Arenibacter algicola: one gene and its partners. The protein of the gene in region 2 interacts with the protein of the main gene of each other region in a pairwise test. Links are inferred from orthologs where the notes say so. Each region holds a gene or a part of one and is shown on either strand. Other genes may lie near its edges.

Region 1 (7,119 bases), 1.8 Mb from region 2 along the record:
TAGAGACTATCAGATTTTCCGGTAAGCAATAACAGACCTAAAATAGTTAGGATTTGTTGCTCACCTTCGCTTAATTCTTTAAAATTATGATTAATGCGAGCTCCATTTTTACTGATAACTGAGTCAATTTCCTTAATTATTCCAATGGTATCAGCGGCATGTAATACATCAAATAAATCAGCTGGAGTTGGAAAATCTTTAGCCAGGTCATCTTTTAAACTGTCAAAGTTTATTTTATCCAATAGCAGAATTTCTTCATTATTTTTATCGTCAACATAGGCCGTTGGTAAACTGGTAGAAGAGTTGTTATCATATAAGAGTCTTAGAAACTTATCGAGTTTACCCTGAATTCCCCAAAATGGATTTTCAACATCATTTTGTATATTTTCAACAAGTAAGTCTGCATTTTTATCTGGATAATTTTTAGAAAACTCCGGATTTTTAAATGTAATATTTACTTTAGTATTGGCTTCAACTCCAACATATTTTTGGAATAGCTCCTTTATTTTTTCAGCATATTCCTTATCGTTTTGAAACACCCAAAGTGTAAAGAATAATAATTCTCCAAGGTTCTGGTCAGTAAAGAAAAACTTACCCAATGTTGGGAATTTGGAGTTCTTATTATTTTTGATATTGTTAATTCTTTTCTCTGCGTGTTTTCCGAATAAACCTTTAATTCTTTTGTTTTCTCCGGAGTAATATCCAATAACAAAGTCAGGTAGATATAGATGCTTATTTACTTTTAATTGATTAAAGGTCAGTTTAATGTCGCGATTTATATTTAAGTCATGCCTTTCAATTAAAAGAGAACTACTGTTTTTTTCTATTGTAAGTATAGAATCACGACACTCATATTGAATTTTAAATAGAAAGTAGATATTGGTTTTGGCAGAAAAAAAATAGTCCTCATTTGCAGCTAGGTCTAATTCCTTTAATATTAAAACAATAATCTCCAATAGGTTAGATTTTCCCAAACCATTTTGTCCTATTATTAAAGATGTTAGCCCTTTATTAAACGTAAAGGTTTGATTCTTTAAATTTTTATATTCAGATACCCAAAGACTTTTTATTTTCACTTTCTCCCTTTGTTTTTCTTTAATTCTTCTATCTCTTTTAAAAGATTAACTGCATCTCCATCACTATCCAACTGCGCTACCAACTCCCCTTTAAAGGCTTTATGCAGTATAGCTTGTGGCAATGTATCTATTTTAGTTTTTAAGGATTGGTATTGTTGTTCAATGGCATCTGCTTTGGTAAATAAACTTTCTACGCGACGGACGATTTCCTCTTGCTCTTCTATGGGTGGAATTGGTATTTCAAATGATCTACATTGAGTTAATGAAATATTTACTTGCCCTACAACCCCTCTTGTTTCATTAACCAATTTATTTACTGATGAACCTTCACAGAGGAAATAGTACAAAAATTTATTATTCAAACACTCTTTGACTCTAAATAAGGTGATAGCTTGGTTAATATTACATTCAGGAAATTCTTCAGGTACAATTGCAACTTTATTTAATGGTGGACCTACAATATTCATCAATACATCATTTGGAAAACAAATTGACTTTTTACATTGTGAATTTTGAATTTCTTCAGAAATAAATTGAGGCTTATAATCAAATGAAATTTGTTGATTTACAATATTATAAACTTTAAAAAATGGAATTCCAGATTCAGCAAAATTACTTCCTCTTGGAGTTCCCCCACTTTGTACCTTTTCACAACAATCTTTTGCAAATTCTACTTTCCAGTCATTTAATTGTTTCCCCTCACGCCATTCCTCCGTCAACTTACCGGTAACTGCTTGTGTCAACACCTGCTGCCTAAAATCTTTTAAAAGTTGTGGTATGTGCTCCAAGCTTTTTTGCATGGTCGCCACCTGAGCCATTAATGTATCGACTTTGGCAACGATACGGTCTTGCTCAGGGCGTGGTGGGAGAGGAATTTTAACTTCCTTTAGGATTTTATAATGTCGGCTGTATCCCAAGTCTGGTATAGATAAAGCTTTGAGGTAATGAAAAAAAAATTTTGAGTTGAAATTTTCATTTGGTTTCAAAATCTTAGTTCCATCAGCTCCAACTGCGAACTGGAAGTCTACATATTTTATTATCCTTGTGTGGTCACCGAATATTACGATGGGTAATTTTCCTTGATATATTTTTTCAGCATCCTCAATATAACCAGAAATTAAATCTTCTCCTTGGTCTACCACAGGAAATGTTCCTGACAATGCTAGACCTTTGGTTTTATGCTTAATATATTTTGGTGTTTTTTCTAATGAAACTTCAAAAGGAATTGTATCCCATTTCTTGTGTAGTATTGGTTGTACTTTTTGAAAATCAATATCTCCTCTACTAGCCATTATCCCAATTCCTTTATCATCGCCTGCAACTGCCGGGTAATGGTTTCTAACTCCGTTAAGGCCTCTTTGGCAATCTGTACTGGTTCCCCCAAATGTTCTCCATTGCTAACACTATCATCCGCTATTAGCCCTAAATCCAAGGAATCGTTCTTTTTGGCTATGGTTTCGAGGTCAATATATTGCCAGCGCTCGTTGGTAATCCTTTTTCTAGAAGTCTCGTCAACGGTACCGTCAAATTCATTCGATAACTTTTCGGGTTTTACCCCTCCTGTATAAGCCTCTATAAACTCATTAAAAGCCGTTCGGGTAAACGGGGTACGTTTGCCATAACTGGGCACATTGGTACGCATATCATAAAACCATACCCCCTTGGTATTTTCTGTTTCAGTAGTGCCCCTGGTAAAAAATAGTACATTGGTCTTTACCCCTGCAGCATAAAATATCCCTGTGGGTAGCCTTAGAATGGTATGTAGGTTACATTTGTCCATTAAATCACGACGTATTTTTTGTCCGTCGCCATCCTCAAACAATACATTATCAGGTAGCACAACGGCAGCTCTTGCCTTACCGTCTTTCTTTAAACTTCTATAGATATGCTGCAAAAAGTTGAGCTGTTTGTTACTCGTAGGGTAGGTAAAGTCGTCCCGAGTAGGGCGTTCACCCCCTTTTTTGGTACCAAAGGGTGGGTTGGCCAATACACCATCAAAATTATTAAGGTCTTTGCCCATTTCAGTAAGCGTATCACCTAAAATAATTTCACTTTCCATGCCGTGTAAACGGGCATTCATCAAGGCCAAACGGTGGGCATCGCCTACCAACTCTACCCCACTAAAGGCCTTTTCTACCTGAAACTTTCGGTCCTTTTCACTTAAATTGAAATAGTTGTCATACTTGGTCCGAAGGTATTCATCGGCAGATATCATAAAACCAAAAGTACCTGCTGCAGGGTCGTTCCATCGTTCTCCCAATTTTGGAGACATGAGTTCTACCATAACATTGATCAATGGTCGTGGCGTAAAGTATTGTCCGGCACCACTTTTCTTTTCACCAGCATTTTTCTCCAATAGGCTTTCGTATATGTCGCCCATAACATCACGGTCTGTCTCCTCATACCAGTCCAAATCATCAATGGCCTGTACAAGGGTGTTAAAATTTACGGGTTTGCGAAGACTGGTAGAAGCGTTGGCATAGATTTCTTTAATGCCAGCACTGGTGGTTTCATTACTCACTTCCGCCAAAAAGCTGCGATACCTTTGAAAAGCCTCGTTATTATCGGTCTCTTCCACAAAAGAACGCCATCTATAATGTTCCGGAATATGCTGCTCAAAGTCCTTAACTTCGCTTAACTTAAGGAATAGGATATAGGTTAATTCGTTCAAATACTGGTGATAGGTAACACCATCATCCCGCAATACATTGCAAAGGTTCCAAAGTTTATTTGCTATTTCGTCTGCACTCATTTATAATCTTCTTGTATTAAGTTAGGCAACATATAAATTATCATTGATGGTCTTTAATAAGTCATCCAATTGTTGCTCAAATTGTTTGTTTATTCTGTTGTAGCCACCTTCACTTTTAAAAGGTTCCTTGTCCAAATCTTCCTTGGTCAGTATGGTTTCGGCCAAAAGTTGTTTTTGAAATCGATCCAACCATTTTTGTTGAATTCTGTTCCATGGTTTCATGTTATTCACCTTCTCAAAAGCACGGTTTACCCGTTCTTCATGCCCCACTAGATCAATATCCAAGGAAAGTGTGCGAATGTAAGCAATAATATCTGCCGCTATGTCCTGATTCTTTACATCTCGCCACGCGGCATTAAGCGTTTTTGCATTATAACCTTCTTGGTCCAATAATAACCGTAGTTCCTTTAATGATTGCCTGTCCAAAGTACTGGGGCTGGAAACGATCACCTTCAGGGCGGCTATCTTGTTTTGATTTTCCTTTAGGAACTTTTTGAAATTCTCAATATAATCTTCTGGTTTTTTGGCATTGCCATAGTCCCTATCCGTTCCCAGATATTCATCGGCATGGTCTGAGATAAGCTGATGTTTTGGACGATACACTTTCTTGTCCAAATAATTCCAAAGCCCTTTAAATTCTTTGATAATTGCCTTTACTTCTTGGGCACTGGCATTTTTAATGGCTTGTATCACTTCTTTAGGCTCCTTACCACCTGCCATATAGATAAATTCCTCTAGACTATCCTCCTCAATTTTTTTTCGTTTACGTTGCAATTTCGCAATCAGTTGCTCCCCTTGTGTTTTTATCCGTTCGTCTGAACTGATATCGTCCAGTTCGTTTACCAACTGGGTAAAAGAGGTATTGGGGTTAGAGACGGGTTTCATTTGGGTGTAGTCCTGAAGGGCTTCGTGTACCCTGACAGCATCGAATATCTTAAAGTCTTCTTTATTAATTTCGGGACACAAACGGGTTGCGCGGCCAATCATTTGTTCATATAAAATACGGCTTCCTACACGGCGTAAAAACACCAGATTACAGATTTTGGGAACATCTATACCAGTGGTCAATAGATCTACAGTTACCGCAATATTAGGAAACTTCTCATTTTTATATTCCTTGGTCAATTGTTCTGGATCATAAGCTGCACCCGTAATTTTTTGAATGGCCTTTTGAGGGACTTCCAAACCGATGTTTTCAAATTCTTCATAAAGCATATCCACGATCATATCGGCATGGGAATCACGAACGGCAAAAATCAAAGTTTTTTCCTCGCTATCAGGATCAAGGTGTTTCACTAATTCCTGTAACACCTTTCGGTTATATTCTGGGGTAATAACAAGTTTATTGAATTGTTCTATTTCTACCAAAAGATCGTCCTCTAATTCAGCCAGTTCCTCAATTTTGTTGGTTTCTGGATTAAATACCTTGGGTCGCTCCCCTTTTTTCCAAAGGATACCTTCTTCGCTTAAGCGTGTTTTGATACGGTATGGTGGCTCATGATCTGATAGAAAACCATCAATAACTGCTTGGCGATAAGAATAAGAGAAAACAGGTTTCCCGAAAATCTCTGTGGTATGCAAAGCAGGTGTAGCCGTAAGACCGATAATGTAAGCGTTAAAATATTCGATGACCTTTTTATATTGACTTACGTAATCATCTTGATTTTTAAATTCTAGGTCTTCCTCATCCAACTCTTTGTCCAGATTATATCCTCTGTGAGCTTCATCTATGATTATGCAATCATAGGTATCAATTGAAAGACCATCATTTTCTCCATAGAATAATCTCTTAACCATACTTTGAACGGTTGCAAAATGTAAACGGGTCTCTGAGTCCGGTATAAGGGTTTTTGTATATTCCATTTTATAGACCTCAGAAAAGGTATTGATGCCCTCAACTTTATTGTCCTGGTAACTTCCAAATGCCTGTTGAGCTAATAGCTTTCTATCCGTAAGGAACAGGATGCGCTTGAATCTATTCGATTTTATAAGTCGGTACGAAAGTCCAATCACTGTTCTGGTCTTCCCTGTTCCTGTTGCCATTACTAACAAGGAACGATGCTCCTCGAAATTGGTGGTAATATTTTTTTCTACATTTTTAATGGCTTCTATCTGATAATCCCTAAGTCCTAAACCATTGGTATCTTGTAAATAATCATAATCACTAAGTTCAAGCTTTTTATTTTCTGCTTCAATATCACGCTCGTATAGGTCAACCAATCCTTTGGGTGAGAACCAACCCCGAAGCGGTTTGGCGTGACTGCGTTCGTTGCGTATATCCAGAAACCAAATACCACTTTTTGTTCTAATTTGTTCTAGATAGTCACGGCCGTTCGTCGAGAATAAAAACGGGACCTTATACTCTTGCCATTTCCCTAAAGTTTCAAAATCTTCCGATTCAACCAAGCGTTTAGCATAAATGTTTGACTGCCTTAAATTGGTAGAGATGTCACTGGCGTATTTTTTTGCTTCAACAATTGCATATAATGTTGTACCTACAAACAGAGCATAGTCCGCCCATTTACCATCACAGGGCCATTCGGCTATGGCCATATTTCTCCCTTTCTGCGGTAGTGTTTTATTTGTTTTGTTATTCAATAATAGGGTGTCGCACTCCCAACCCGCTTCCTTCAGTTTCGGGTCTATCAATGTAATACGGGTATCTTCTTCGGTCAAATCAAGATTTCGAGCCCTATTATCACTGCGTTGTTTTCTAGATTCAACCTCCTCCTTACTCTTATTGAGTTCTGCAATCTTGTTCTTATAATTCGTTAATTCCTTTGATAGCTTTTCAAGCTTTTCTGAAAGTGCATCTGATGCAGTGTCTTCCTTTTCAGGAAGGGTATAGGACGTTATTTCTATATAATCCTGTTCATAGGTTTCATAGAACCATTTGGCCAACTGAAAGCATTTTTTTAGGATAAAATGTGCCTCTTGAAAGGAGCCAATACCATCATGACTGGCTTTGTTGCCCGATTTGCGAACGGTATGCAGAATGCTTGCAATAATATCCGGGGCAACATTCACATTGGCCAAACGATATATTCTATCGTTCTGTGAGCCTGAAAACTCGCCTAATTCTTCAAATTCCCAAACTAATTGGCTCAGTTTTTCAGAAAATAAGCGGGACTTAGCCAATGAAGAACTGGGGTCAATATAGATTAACTTCTCGGAAAGTTCGCTGATAGCGAATAGGTTTGGGTATTGCTGTTGAAGAAAACTAAAATTGGTATTCATTAAGTTGGTCTGCCCTGATATAATATTACTAAAACTACATTTTATATGGTTTAG
Region 2 (6,999 bases):
TCATATTTTAATACTTTTTCCACTACCTTATCTGCATATTCACCTTCATTAAATATATAATTTAACGCATCAACAACCGCAAACACTAGATTTCTATGTAATCGCATTTTAAAAAATTAAGATTGCAAAGGTATTGTATTAGAACCTATTCCTATTATTTTTGGGGAAAATTATAAGCATGCGCAATTATTTGGTGATTCTCATTCTATGCATTTTTGGCTCCTGTTCCGAAATGGAAGAACAGAGAGTGTTTAGTGATGTAAAAATAGAGACCATTTATACCGATTCATTGAGCTTTAGGGCCATAGAAATTATGGATGGCGGCAATATGGCATTTGCAGCCAACAAGGGAGCTTTTGGTTTAGTGGATCTTAGGACCAATAAAGTGAGGGTCAATACCCAAAAATATGACAGTATTCTTCCTGAATTTAGGGCAGTAGCACAAAATTCTACCGATTTTTTCATGCTTTCCATTGGTAACCCGGCCTTGTTGTACAAAACCGGAGACAAGGGCACTATGGAATTGGTATATAAGGAAGAGGATGAGAAGGTATTTTATGATGCCATGACCTTTTGGAACGACCAGGAGGGTATTGCCGTTGGGGACAGCATGAATGGGTGCCTGTCTATAATCATTACTAGGGATGGCGGTAGTACCTGGAAAAAAATATCATGTTCTTCTTTGCCAAAGTCGGAAACCGGGGAGGGGGCCTTTGCCGCCAGTAATACCAACATAAAGGTTTTGGGTACAATGGCTTGGATAGGAACTACACATGGAAATGTTTATCACACCAAGGACAAGGGGTTTACTTGGGAAGTTATAAAAACGCCCATAACAAGTGCAGAAACTACCCAAGGTATCTTTTCCATTGATTTTTATGATGAAAACCTGGGCGCTGTTATTGGCGGGGATTATGTTGAACCGGAATTAAATAGTGGGAACAAGGCAGTAACCATGGACGGAGGTAAAACCTGGAAATTGATTGCCGATGGCCAATTGCCAAATTATAGAAGCTGCGTTCAATTTGTGCCAAATTCTAACGGCAAGTCACTAGTTGCCGTTGGTTTTGAGGGTATTGCTTATTCTTATGACACTGGTGAAACCTGGAAGCAACTTTCAGATGAGTCTTTTTATACCCTTAGGTTTATGAACGACACTATTGCATATGCCGCAGGAAAGGACAGGATTGCGAAGCTAATTTTTCGCTGATATGTTATGGTATTGAAAAAGACGATGTTTTAATAGACGGCCTTTGACTTGGAGCTTGGAGAATAATTACCTTCCACCCTTTTTCTGTCTATATTGTTTTAGAAGCTGACGTTTAAAATCCTCTTCCGAACGCATCAACAAAATGGTCTTCTTGGCCGAAATTGTCTTGGATATATTTTCGATATAGGATTTTTCCAACTTATATTTTTCTTCCTCCAATTTTTGCATACGGCCAAGAAGTTCACTGGCTTGTGCGTCCGATAGGGCATCCAGATTTTTTATCTCGGAACCTATTTCGAAGCGCTCCTCCCTGAACAAACCTTCCCTTTTGGATTGATGTTCATTGTAAAGAGGCCAAAAACTTTGGGCTTCCTTTGGAGTAAGGTCCAATCTTTCTGTAATGAAAGCTACTTTTAGTGATTTTATTTTATCCCAATCCTGTCTTTCCTGTGAGCTTAAGGATAGCGTAACTGCAAGGAAAAGGATAGGGGCAAGTATTTTTATTTTTCTAATCATCATTGTGCATATTTAATTCTTCAAAATCTTCAATATGGGAGTCCAGATAATCTATGATATTGTCATTATCCAGCTTAATTTCCAGAATATCGTTTAGGTCCAAATCATCGATTGGAAGTATTTCCGCCAAATCATAGGAGGTAAGTTCCAAGTCGTTAAATTCAAAATAATTTTCTATGTCAGAATTGGCCAAGTCCGAATATGATGGCGTTTTATCGCTATTAAATTGAACCACAAGGAACAATAGTACCACCGCGGCAACGGAAGCGGCCGTGTAATAGTGTTTCTTATAAGATTTTAATGGTATTACCTTGGTCTCGGCCGGAATACTTTCCAGTTGTTCCAGAAGCCTTGTGTTAAAAGTTTCAAAATAACCCTCCGGAACTTTGAATCCTTCATTCGGAGGCATAGACGCATCTTCCTTTGCTATCTTTTTCATGATATCGCTGGAAAAGGTATCGAAATACCCATCTGGAACCCCAAAACTGTTATTTTTATTTAATTTATCCATTTCAATAGTTTGACCTTGAACAATATAAAAGGTTTAATTTTCTTTCAAAAAAGCTTCGATCTTTTTTGATGCCAAATGATAGGAGGCTTTTAATCCACCTACGGAGGTCTCTAAAATCTCTGAAATTTCTTCATACTTCATCTCCTGAAAATATTTCATATTAAATATTAATTTTTGCTTTTCAGGAAGTGTTGCTATGGCCATTTGTAATTTTAGTTGAATTTCATCGCCTTCAAAATAGACATCGGCCCTCAAATCTTCAACTGCCTTGGTCATCAACTTCTCGTTATTTATCTTAAATTTTTGTGATTTGGATTTTAAAAATGACAATGCCTCATTGGTGGCTATTCTATACATCCAGGAGTATAATTTACTGTCACCCTTAAAGCTATCGATATTTCTGAAAACCTTTATAAAGGTATTCTGCAATACATCATCGGTGTCATCATGGTTTAATACAATTCGTCTTATATGCCAATACAGACGTTCCTTGTAAGTGCTCACCAACACCTCAAAAGCCTTGGCCTGATGGTCCTTTTGCTTTAATTGTATTACTAAAGTTTCTTCCGCAATCAACATTTTGGACTTAAGTTCCATTATAGGACTATAGAAATTGAAAATGGTTTATTTATGGCTTTATTATTTTTTATGACTAAAAGCAAAGGTAAGCAAGTTTAACTACTGTAATTTTTTATTAGGTTATCACCTTTTAAAGAAAATTATTTTTATTTTTTAACTATTTTTGATTTTATTCCTTGCAGAAAGGTATCAATTCTTTGTTTAACAATTATAAAATGAAATCATAAGTGACTTTTAGTGTGCATGATAGTTGGCACAAGCTTTTGCTTGCCGAGTTAAAAAAACCTTATTTTGAATCTCTTATGGCCTTTGTTAAAGAGGAATATGCCAAACACACATGCTACCCAAAGGAGAATAATATTTTTTCCGCTTTTAATCACTGTCACTTAGAAGAAACCAAAGTAGTTATTATAGGTCAAGATCCTTATCATGGACCTAATCAGGCCAATGGTCTTTGTTTTTCCGTAAACGGGGGCGTGGCGCACCCACCCTCGTTGGTCAATATATTTAAGGAAATTGAATCGGATTTGGGCAAAGCTTATCCTGAGAATGGAAATTTGGAACATTGGGCAGACCAAGGCGTTCTTTTACTGAACGCCACCTTAACAGTACGGGCGCAAGAAGCTGGCAGTCACCAAAATAAGGGATGGGAGTATTTTACGGATACCGTTATCCAAAAATTATCCAATGAAAAGGAAGGGTTGGTATTTTTATTATGGGGAGGTTTTGCCAAGAAGAAGGCCAAGTTGATCAATACGGAAAAACATTACATTTTGACTTCCGGACATCCTTCTCCCTTGAGTGCCAATAGAGGGTATTGGTTTGGGAACAGGCATTTTAGTAAAACCAACAAAATATTATTGGAAAATGGAAGACAAGCAATTAATTGGTAATCTGAATTTTGATGGATTAGGATTTATACAAAACTGTCATATGGCTATAAAGTATAGAAACGGTTCCTTTTTTATTGCAAAATTTCAGTTTTAGAAAGAACATTTATATTACTTTTTTGTCCAAAAGCGAAAATGTAGTATTAACTAAATCTATATTTGTACTTTTTTTGAAATTGTATTGTAAAACTTACACTAGCATTTGTGATATTAAATATTAATAGGTTAATGAATTCTACTAAATTAAAATGGGTATTGTTGGTTGATGACGACGGAACAACCAATATGCTCAATAAACTATTTTTAAAAAAACTTATTCCTGACCTGGATATTGATACTGTTACGGATGGTCATAGGGCGTTGGATTTTATTGAGGCGAACATAAATGATATAGACCAAGGAAGTTTTCTTTTGATTTTGGATATTGAAATGCCGATAATGAACGGATGGCAATTTTTGGAGGCTTTTGATATACTTTTTAGAAAAGAGGAAAAAGAAAAAATTGTAATAGCTGTATTGACCGCCAATGGTACTGAGGAATTAACCTACAGGGCCTTGGCCAATCCACGTGTTAAGGAATGTCTTCAGAAACCTTTGTCGGATATCAATTTTAGAAGTATAATCCAAACCTATTTTTACGAGTAGGCGACCAGAAATCAAAAAAAATCTGTTTGTCCCTTTTTAAGTTCCCTTATACAATATCTCCTTGCTTGGGGTTATCTTTTCAATAAGCTTCAAGTCCTTTAAGGTGTTTTGTACCAATTCCAAATTCTTTTTACTGATATTATTTTGTCCCCATTCCGTTAGGGATAGCCAATGTTCAATATCTTCCAGTTGCTGGTTATAAGTGTTGGCCAAGGTCCGGTCTATACTGGGAATCCGTTTAAAATCGGAGGTATATATATTGATGATGTCCAATATATGTTTCAAGGTTCCGGGATTTTCGGTGATAAACTTATCCGTTGCGGCAATAACGAAGCAAGGCCATGGGGTTGGGCAGTCTGTAATTCTTCTAAATACTCCTTGATCAACCAAGGGTTTTGTAGTAAAACGCTCCCACATAAAATAATCGGCCTTGCCCTCTGTTAAACTGGCCACCGCACCATTTAAATTGTCGATTACCTCAAATTTTAAATCTTGGGTGTTCCAACCTTGGTTTTGTGCGTTTACGTATGCCATTAGATGGCTGCCACTCCCATACCTACTTATAGCTGCGGTTTTGTCTTTTAGATGGGCCAAGGTCTTATAATTACTTTTGGCAGCTACGTGGATGCCCCATAAGAGGGGAGTAGCTATATATTCCTGAACTATTTTCGAGGGATTCCCTTCGCTTATACTTTTTACGATCCCTTCGGTCAAAATAATTGCCAGATCGGTTTCGTTATCTTTTAATAATTGAGCCATTTTACCGGTTCCTTCCGGGATATCTGTCCAATTTAGGTTTATTCCACGGGCTCCGAAGGCGCCTTCTTCTATGGCTAATTGCCAGGGAAAATTAAAGTGTTCGGGAACACCTATGATATTTACATTTTTCAAATCAATTATTTTTATCTGGTTTGTCAATTAATTAGGAGTGCCGGCTATAATGATGTTTTTAATTTTTGGTATATATAGCACATATTAAAGCACTTACATTCAATTAATTGTCTTTTTAACTATTGTAACTTTAGGCTATCTTGTTCAGGGCATATTTTATCAGTTCGTCTATCGCCAAATCCGGTCTTGATGAAAACTGTCCGTTTGGCCTATTTGCCAAAATACAGTTTAAGGAAACGGCCCTGTGACCCAATAACTTTGCCAAGCCATAAATGCCGGAGGTCTCCATTTCCAAATTGGTAATGCGTTTATTTTTGTAGTTAAAACTGGCCAGTTTGGCATTCATGTTGTCATCTTCCAATTTTAATCGTAAACTTCTGCCCTGAGGCCCGTAGAACCCAACATTTGTAGCGGTAAATCCAAGTTGCATATTGTCCGAGACGAACTGGGCTCCCAAGTCTTTGTCATATGCTACCACATAGGGGCTAGACTTTTCTTTCAGCCATTTGGTGTGCTTTAAAAATGCTTCCTGAATTTCTGGGTGTTGAATATGTACACTGTCGTAAAAATGCAAAAGACTGTCCAGGCCAATGGCGTATTCGCTTATCAAAAAGGAATCTACGGGAATATCGGGCTGAATGGCTCCAGAAGTCCCTATTCTAATAATATCCAATCGGGTTTTATCTTTTTTTACGGTCCTGGTTTCAAAATCAATGTTGACCAGGGCATCCAGTTCATTTAGGACAATGTCTATATTGTCCGTGCCGATACCGGTTGAAATTACGGATATACGCTTGTTGTTCAGCCATCCCGTATGGGTCAGGAATTCCCGTTTTCCTTTTTTTAAGTCGATCTTATCAAAAAACTGGGAAACGCGCTTTACCCTATCGGGATCTCCAACGGTAATTACGGTGTCTGCTAGGTCTTGGGGTAATAAATTAAGATGATATACGCTTTGGTCTGCGTTTAGGATTAGCTCTGAAGAACCAATTTTCATTTTACAATTTTAGTATGCGGTTCGTTTCAGAGTTATAGAGGAAATTATATTTTAAGGCACCGCCTAAATAGGCATCATTTTCTTGGATACAGGAGTAGTAGCTGGTTTTTCCTTCCAGGATTTCCATACCTTTTTTTGAAAGTTTAACAGGACTTAAATTGGTAAAAAGAGGTTTTAACTTGGTTATTACACGCTCGTATTGGGTATCGCCAAAACCATAACGCCCTTGGTTTCTCAAGACCGTGTTCAATAATTCCAGTTTGGTCTTTGGTTTGGCACTGCGTGCCAAGCGCAATATATTGTTTTCTACTTCATTGAGACCGTTTCTAATGGTTGGGAAACGCATCAGGTGGGCTTCTATAGCACCGGAAAGGTGGGAGAACTGAAAACTGTCAAAATCCTTAAGGTTTTCCAATCTAATGGGGTTGTCGCTACAGTACAACTGCCAAACATAATCGGCGTATTCTATATCGTCCTGAGTTAAAAGAGTACGATTGGTGTATAATTTTCGTAATTGCTCATCGGTTAATTCTCCTAGTCCTAATATATCCAAGGAATCTTCTTCTCCTTCACTGGATACCAAAGATATTTCGGCATAAGGCCTATGGGTCTTTAACCAGCTAATTACCGCCAACATATTTATTTGATCAAAAAGATCGAAATCGAACCAAAGTACAATACGGTCTTCCTGTTTGTGGTTACAGAGGGTGCGGTATTCTTTTAAAGTCTTATCAATAAACCACGTTTTGGAAATCTTATA
Region 3 (6,943 bases), on a different replicon or contig from region 2:
CAAACAATACTTGTATTATGGATGCAACGACCTTCAAAACCGAAATTAAAAACCTAAAAGACTTCTTAGTGGGTAAGACTATCACAGTAAGTCTAGTAAATGGCAACAACATAACTAAGTATGATTTTAGCACCCTAAAAGGATTTGGCAAAGCTATACTAGCCTTTGAAGGAATGGGGGCGAATTTTGGATTTATTAAAGTTGGCAACAGTCTGATTGAAAAAAGAACAAAGGATATTAAAGAGTTAAATCATTATATCAACAACGGTGTATGGGACAGCGTACACTTTTTAGCCACAACAATTAAAAACTAATCATTATGAACTTCAGGACAACAGTATTCAAGAGAGCGCACGAAATTGCAAAACAAACAGGAAAGACTTTTGCTATTTGTTTAGTTAAAGCATGGCAGATTTATAGGCTTAAAAAGGCCATGTTAACAAATAAAGTAAAGTTTGCTTATGAAAAGACAGACGGGTCTTTGCGCTATGCCGTGGGGACACTTAAGGGAAACTTTGAAATAAAGGGAACTGGAAAACCTAATTATAAGACTTTATCGTATTTCGATATTCAAGCAAATGGATTTAGGTCTTTTAAAATTGAGAATTTAATCCAAGTATATTAATCATTAAAAAAAGTCAAAATGAACACAGAACACGAAATGAGTACAGTAAACAAATTATTAATGTTACAGGGCATAAACCTTATCCAAGACGGGATTCAGTTCCTAGAGTGGATGGATGACTACAAGGATATAAATACAGTTGATGCCCTTAGTATTTTAAAGGATAGGTTTGAATATTTTAAGGAATCGGCCTTGGAAGATGGCAGTCATGACCATTTAATTATTGACAGGATGAAAGGGCTTTCAAAAAACATACAGTCAGGATATAAAACCAGGGTTGATATTGATGAAAGGTTGAATGAACTTAGAAAAATTGCAAGAATGGAATATGTAGCAAAAAATCAATCGGCCTAAACATCTAAGTAATGATATCTAATAAGAGGGTTTCCGAAAGGTTTCCCTTTTTTTATTTTATTCAAACAGACTCAGTTCCTTGGCTCCTCCAAAAGTAATTTTTTGGACTTTATGTGTTATAGCAGAATCATTTCATAATTCGGTCGATGTCGCTAAATTTTTAACTAAAGTGAATTAGCTACTATTAGATTTTTTTTCATGCCGTCCATCTGATACCGTAGCTATTGCAAAGATCCTTGAATTCATTAACTGTGCCTTCCCCTGCATTTCGGCAGCTTAGCAGTTTGAGTATGGACAACCCTTCCAAATCAACTAACCTTACCCCGTGACCTGGGGAACTTTTAATGCCCAGGGCTTCCCTGTTGTTATAGATGACGTTATGTAGCCTCACGGAACATTGTCCGCTGGACATCACTTCATAGAGAGTGGAATTTTTTTGTAGGGGATTTATCAGTTTAGCTTCTCCTACTTCATTTTCGACCCTGGCAAGTTCGGCCTTTAACTGGTTCCTGTATTCCTTGACGGTCTTAAGGGCGGCTTTATATTGTTCAGGAGTTATTTTCATAATAGTGAATGTTATATCCTGGTTCAAAGTTACTTAATACTGAAATATTGGTGTGATATATTAGCAAGTTACTATATTAGTACGTTAGCAGCAATTACCAAAAAAAATGGGCAAAAAGGAAGAGATTAAAGACATTATTTGGGAGATTTGGAAAATTTCAATTAACGCAAAAAGATTTTTAAAATACTCCTTTTACCTTCATAAACCTGATACGAAAGAAGAATTTGAGTATCTAAGAATGTCGCGTGACTTTCAATTTATAGCTCATGCCCTATGGAGAAATGCCGTTATCGAACTTTCAAAGCTGTTTAATGATTCGAAAAACCGTGATAAGTTTAACATTTTCCACTTTATTAAAAAGCTAGATAAAAATGGATATTTCAGAAGTTTTGAAATTTCCCAAACTAAAATAGATAGTTGGTACAAGCAAATTGAAGAAAGCAGAGAAACAATTGATTTAATCACTGGACTTAGAGATAAAGTTTATGCGCATACGGATGGATTAATAGATAAAAATGGATTAGACACACCGACATTTGAACAGACCGAAAAGCTAATTGATATAGTAGAAAGTGTGATTAAAGAAATTTACTCAAGTATTTTTGATGCACACGCAATGATGGATAGCCCCAGTTTAGAACTAAGTCCTTCGAAAATTATTAAAATTTTAGCAGCTGAGAAAAAAGCAAGAATATCAGCTATAGAAGACTTGTTAAAAAAATAAAAGCCACTAACCATGGTAACCATTGCACAACCCTATAATTCATAAAATATCGATGCTATAAGCGGCCTTTTGGAGTTTTTTTGTTTCTGTTGCCACTTTGGATATGTATAGTAATGTTCCCAAGTGATTATAATTCTATTTCGGGGTTGTGAAAGCAGGAATAAATATGTTTAAGTAAAAATTATTGTTGTAGAGATATAAATATGAAAAAATTAGTTATTCTGATATGCCTTATTTCTTTTTCTTTAAATGCCCAAAAAAAGGATAAACTAACTTCCTACACTGCATCAAATGGTATTAACTATAAGGTGGGGGATATACTATGGTTGGGAAAAGGTTCGGGAGTTGATGGTAAATTTGAATATGTTAAAATTGGTGGATGGGCAAGGAAATTAAGCTCCACCCCAATGAAATTATCTTATAAAAATGAAAATAGGCCGTTTACTATTAAGAAAATGTTTAAGTATCGTTCGGATAAATGGAGGTCTGTCCATTTAACACTTGGATCTGATAGCTCGACTAATTATACTATGGACTTGGATAACGCTATTAGGAGCGGAGAGGTTAAGCAGTCAATTGAAAAACGTGATACCAATCAAAACGTTAGTTATGATAAATATGATAAAATAGCAAAACTTAAAAAGCTATTTGATGATGGTGCCTTGACTCAAGATGAGTACGAAAGGGAGAAAGCAAAATTACTGGGTTCCGAATAAATAATAGGGAATCTTCATATTTGCTATTTATTGCAATTTTACTTTAATAACAAATTGGTTTTCTATTTAGTGGAGAAAATTACTTAGTACTCAAAAAAACTATCGATTGATAATTTTTACAGAAAATCATAAGATTTTGGGCAAATATTGGGCAAATAAAAAAGGGGCCACAACTTAAAACGCTGTTAACCCCTTATTTTATTAGTGACCTCGACTGGATTCAAACCAGTAACCTTCTGAGCCGTAATCAGATGCGCTATTCAGTTGCGCCACGAGGCCGTTGTAAAAATTCATTTTTCCCGTTTAACGGGCTGCAAATATATTTCTTTTTAAATTTACGACAAAATTACAGCAACCAAAATAAATGGATTTTAAGAAATATGTTCGGGATATCCCGGATTTTCCTGAAAAAGGAATCTCTTTTAAAGATATTACTCCCTTATTACAGGACGCTAACGCCTTGGCGAGCGCAGCCGAAGCCTTGTTTGAGCTTATCAAAAATAAAAAAGTGGATAAAGTGGTAGGTATGGAGAGTCGCGGATTTTTCTTTGCGCCCCTATTGGCTACCCGTCTCAATTCCGGCTTTGTTCCGGTGAGAAAGCGTGGAAAATTACCGCATCAAATAATTAGTGAACCCTATGCCCTGGAATATGGTACGGATGTACTGGAAATTCATGTGGATAGCATTTTAAAAGGGGAGAAGGTGCTTATTCATGATGATGTCCTGGCTACCGGAGGGACAGCAAAAGCCGTTTGTAAACTTATAGAAAAGTTGGGTGGAGAAGTTGTTCAATGTAACTTTTTATTGGAGCTAGAGTTTTTAAAGGGTCGGGACAAGTTATCCGGTTACCCGGTTGAGGCCCTTATACGGTATTAATCCAAGGCATTTGTGGTTACCAGGTAACGCCAACCTATAATTGCCATTTGCATTTTTGTGGCTTTGGATAGGTCCAATTGCTTTTTTGAATAGGACGGGAATACCAACTTGTTCAATTTAGCCAAAAGTTTAAAGAAAGCTTTTTTCATCCGATACAATTATTTTTTGGGTTAACTCCAAAAGTTAATGGCCTATGTTTATAGTGTTACAAATATAGGGACTATGTGGTACAAAAGGGATATGGTTTTGCATTGCGGGTTAAAAAGCACTTTGAAATGGTGGGCTTTGTCGATAAAGTGTGTTATGGACCATAAGATATTCCCCAAATATTGTGAGTTTTAGAATAAAACGTATTTTTGCGCAAAATTTTAGAGTAATGAGCACAAACAGAACTTTTACCATGATTAAGCCCGATGCCGTTGAGAATGGACATATCGGTGGAATCTTGGACAAAATAACTTCGGCCGGATTCAAGATCGTGGCAATGAAATATACGCAGTTGAGCAGAAGGGATGCGCAGGCGTTTTATGCAATACATAAGGAACGTCCGTTTTTTGGGGAATTGGTAGATTTCATGACCAGGGGGCCTATTGTATCTGCTATCCTGGAAAAGGATAATGCAGTTGAAGATTTTCGCGCCTTGATCGGGGCAACAAATCCTGCAGATGCAGCAGAGGGGACTATAAGAAAATTGTTCGCTACCTCAATAGCTGAAAATGCAGTACATGGTTCTGATAGTGACGAAAATGCTGCCATAGAAGGTGCATTTCATTTTGCTGGCAGGGAAATTTTTTAAGAATATTTTGCATATAGAATTAAAAACCACGCCCTTGGGCGTGGTTTTTTAGTTAGACAGGAACGGTAGCTCATCTAAGAACAATTTTTGTGATTAGATCCTTACCCAATTCCTCGTTCAATAATTTAATGATCTTTGATTTGCCCAAGCTTAACTCCTCCCTGAGGACCGAAGAGGAAAGCGATACAAATAACGTATCGTTCCTCAATTCAATGGCTGTGGTGTAGTTATTTACCCCGTTTCCCATTAGGTTTTTCCAGGCTTCCCTGGCATTAACACGGTCCATTCCCTTTTGTAATTTGTTTTCGGCAATAAATTCCTGTAAGGCTTCACCAAGGCGAAGGTTGTCATTTTTTCTTTTGGCCATTATTGTTCAAGATTAATGGGTTCAAATCTCCTGTAGTGGTATTTTATATTTTCTTCACTTATTACTATAAATTTATTTTCAGAGAGACTTATAATTTTTTCGTGCCATTCGCTCAGGTCTGTTTTGTAATTTAAGTTAAAAACGCCTTCGTTTTCGTATATGGTAAACAATTCTGCATCATTGGAAGTAACATAGGAGCCATTAAAATTTGGCTGTACCTTTTTTCTAAATCCTTCGTGCTCTTTCACTTCAATATAATCTATACTGGTATTCACTGTATATTCCTTCTTGGAACCATCTGGAAAAGTAACTTTTTCTATCTCCCAGTAGCCGTTCAAATGGGGTAAATCCAATTTGTTCACCTTGTTTCGGCAGCCAACCAGACCAATTAGGATAACTATAATATAAACATTTCGCATACTACAACTTAAATATCTTATAGGATTGGTGAATTTTTTTTACAACTTCCTCGGTTCTGTCGGCATGGGTATCACTGAGAAATATTTGTCCAAAATTTTCTTCATTCACCAAATTAATGATTTGGGCCACCCTGTTTTCGTCCAATTTGTCAAAAATATCATCTAAAAGTAACAAGGGCGTAGTTCCGGCCTGTTTTTTTATAAAATAAAATTGTGCCAGTTTTAGGGCGATCAAGAATGATTTCTGCTGCCCTTGGCTGCCAAATTTTTTAATGGGGTGACCGTCTATCTCAAAGTTCAGGTCGTCTTTATGTGTGCCAACACTTGTGTATTGGAGGGCTTTATCTTTTTCTAGATTCCTCTCCAATAAAGTTAAGAGTTCATTGTCCAATAATTTGCTATCATATGTTAAATTTACAGGTTCTTTTCCGCCCGAAATGGCCAGATACTGTTCCTTGAATATTGGTATGAACTCTTCCAGGAATTTGGCCCTTTTATGGAATATTGTACTTCCATAGTCCTGTAGCTGTTCATTATAGATGGCCAAGGTAGTTTTGTCAAAAGTCTGGTTAACGGCGAAATACTTTAGAAGGGAATTTCTCTGACTTAGGGTTTTATTGTATTTGATAAGATTTTGCAGGTATTCCTTGTCGGACTGGCTAATTACCCCATCCATAAATTTTCTTCTGGTTTCACTGCCTTCAATAATAAGATCACGGTCTGCTGGCGATATAATGACCAAGGGTAGAAAGCCTATATGGTCAGAGAATTTATCATAGGCCTTTCCATTGCGCTTGATGATTTTCTTCATTCCCTTTTTTAGGCTGCAGAGAATCCTTTCCTCCCTATCATTTTTTTGAAACTCCCCATCGATCACGAAAAAATCCTCTTCGTGCTTTATATTTTGGGTGGCGACTGGATTAAAGTAACTTTTTCCAAAGGAAAGATGGTAAATGGCATCCAAAACATTGGTTTTGCCTACCCCGTTATCGCCTACAAAACAATTTATTTTGGAATCGAATTCGAAATTTTCGGACGCAAAGTTTTTATAATTAATAAGTGATAATTTCTTTAGAAACATTCTGGCTTGTAAAATATTTATTTTTAATCCTCCCGGAAACTATAAAATATCCAAAAATAACGAATAAATACCCGTTCGGTTTTGGATAAAAACTTTATTTTTGCGCGATTAATAAAATTCAAAAATGGCAACATACAAGAAAAGAGGTTTTAAACCTAAAAATAAAGAGGAGGAGATTTTGTTGGATGAGCAGGAAAGTACAACTGCAGAAGTATTTAGTTCTCTGGATGAAGGTGCTTCCAGATCGGAGGAATGGGTTTCCAGAAATCAAAATTATATTCTTGGTGTCATTGGGGTGATAGCTGTGGCCGTTTTGGGCTATTTGGCATATTTCCAGTTTGTGGAGAAGCCAAAGGAAGCAAGTGCTGCCAATGAAATGTTATATCCCCAACAATATTTTGACCAAGCTTTATCGGCTA

The links.
Region 1: the proteins of U735_RS0113720 (region 2) and U735_RS0121735 interact in binary tests that used the Escherichia coli proteins (3 or more experiments, as listed by UniProt). The link is inferred for Arenibacter algicola from one-to-one orthologs.
Region 3: the proteins of U735_RS0113720 (region 2) and U735_RS0105195 interact in binary tests that used the Escherichia coli proteins (3 or more experiments, as listed by UniProt). The link is inferred for Arenibacter algicola from one-to-one orthologs.

The regions. Positions count from the first base shown.
Region 1 is NZ_JPOO01000003.1:2,589,412-2,596,530, forward strand. The notes cover bases 1,599-4,472. They hold U735_RS0121735 (class I SAM-dependent DNA methyltransferase), read right to left. Parts: upstream 3,829-4,472; coding sequence 2,368-3,828; downstream 1,599-2,367. Other genes in these bases: U735_RS0121730 (restriction endonuclease subunit S), read right to left, coding at 1,599-2,368; hsdR (type I restriction-modification system endonuclease), read right to left, coding at 3,850-4,472. Outside these bases: U735_RS0121725 (AAA family ATPase), read right to left, coding at 1-1,076; more of U735_RS0121730, read right to left, coding at 1,073-1,598; more of hsdR, read right to left, coding at 4,473-7,065. UniProt on the Escherichia coli protein: The subtype gamma methyltransferase (M) subunit of a type I restriction enzyme. The M and S subunits together form a methyltransferase (MTase) that methylates A-2 on the top and A-3 on the bottom strand of the sequence 5'-AACN(6)GTGC-3'.
Region 2 is NZ_JPOO01000003.1:792,687-799,685, reverse strand. The notes cover bases 2,123-4,876. They hold U735_RS0113720 (uracil-DNA glycosylase), read left to right. Parts: upstream 2,123-3,043; coding sequence 3,044-3,709; downstream 3,710-4,876. Other genes in these bases: U735_RS0113705 (substrate-binding domain-containing protein), read right to left, coding at 4,388-4,876; U735_RS0113710 (response regulator), read left to right, coding at 3,935-4,351; U735_RS0113725 (RNA polymerase sigma factor), read right to left, coding at 2,271-2,834; U735_RS0113730 (hypothetical protein), read right to left, coding at 2,123-2,237. Outside these bases: U735_RS0113745 (RsmB/NOP family class I SAM-dependent RNA methyltransferase), read right to left, coding at 1-107; U735_RS0113740 (beta propeller repeat protein), read left to right, coding at 179-1,210; U735_RS0113735 (hypothetical protein), read right to left, coding at 1,277-1,729; more of U735_RS0113730, read right to left, coding at 1,719-2,122; more of U735_RS0113705, read right to left, coding at 4,877-5,242; U735_RS0113700 (nucleoside phosphorylase), read right to left, coding at 5,373-6,239; U735_RS0113695 (DUF1835 domain-containing protein), read right to left, coding at 6,241-6,999. UniProt on the Escherichia coli protein: Excises uracil residues from the DNA which can arise as a result of misincorporation of dUMP residues by DNA polymerase or due to deamination of cytosine.
Region 3 is NZ_JPOO01000001.1:1,194,029-1,200,971, forward strand. Bases 3,250-5,947 are described here. They hold U735_RS0105195 (nucleoside-diphosphate kinase), read left to right. Parts: upstream 3,250-4,237; coding sequence 4,238-4,657; downstream 4,658-5,947. Other genes in these bases: U735_RS0105185 (adenine phosphoribosyltransferase), read left to right, coding at 3,349-3,861; U735_RS0105190 (hypothetical protein), read right to left, coding at 3,858-4,010; U735_RS0105200 (DUF721 domain-containing protein), read right to left, coding at 4,728-5,024; U735_RS0105205 (lipocalin-like domain-containing protein), read right to left, coding at 5,024-5,443; recF (DNA replication/repair protein RecF), read right to left, coding at 5,445-5,947. In the rest of the region: U735_RS0105150 (hypothetical protein), read left to right, coding at 18-314; U735_RS0105155 (SH3 beta-barrel fold-containing protein), read left to right, coding at 320-625; U735_RS0105160 (hypothetical protein), read left to right, coding at 644-979; U735_RS0105165 (hypothetical protein), read right to left, coding at 1,176-1,544; U735_RS0105170 (AbiU2 domain-containing protein), read left to right, coding at 1,651-2,268; U735_RS0105175 (SHOCT domain-containing protein), read left to right, coding at 2,472-2,984; more of recF, read right to left, coding at 5,948-6,524; U735_RS0105215 (tetratricopeptide repeat protein), read left to right, coding at 6,649-6,943. UniProt on the Escherichia coli protein: Major role in the synthesis of nucleoside triphosphates other than ATP. The ATP gamma phosphate is transferred to the NDP beta phosphate via a ping-pong mechanism, using a phosphorylated active-site intermediate.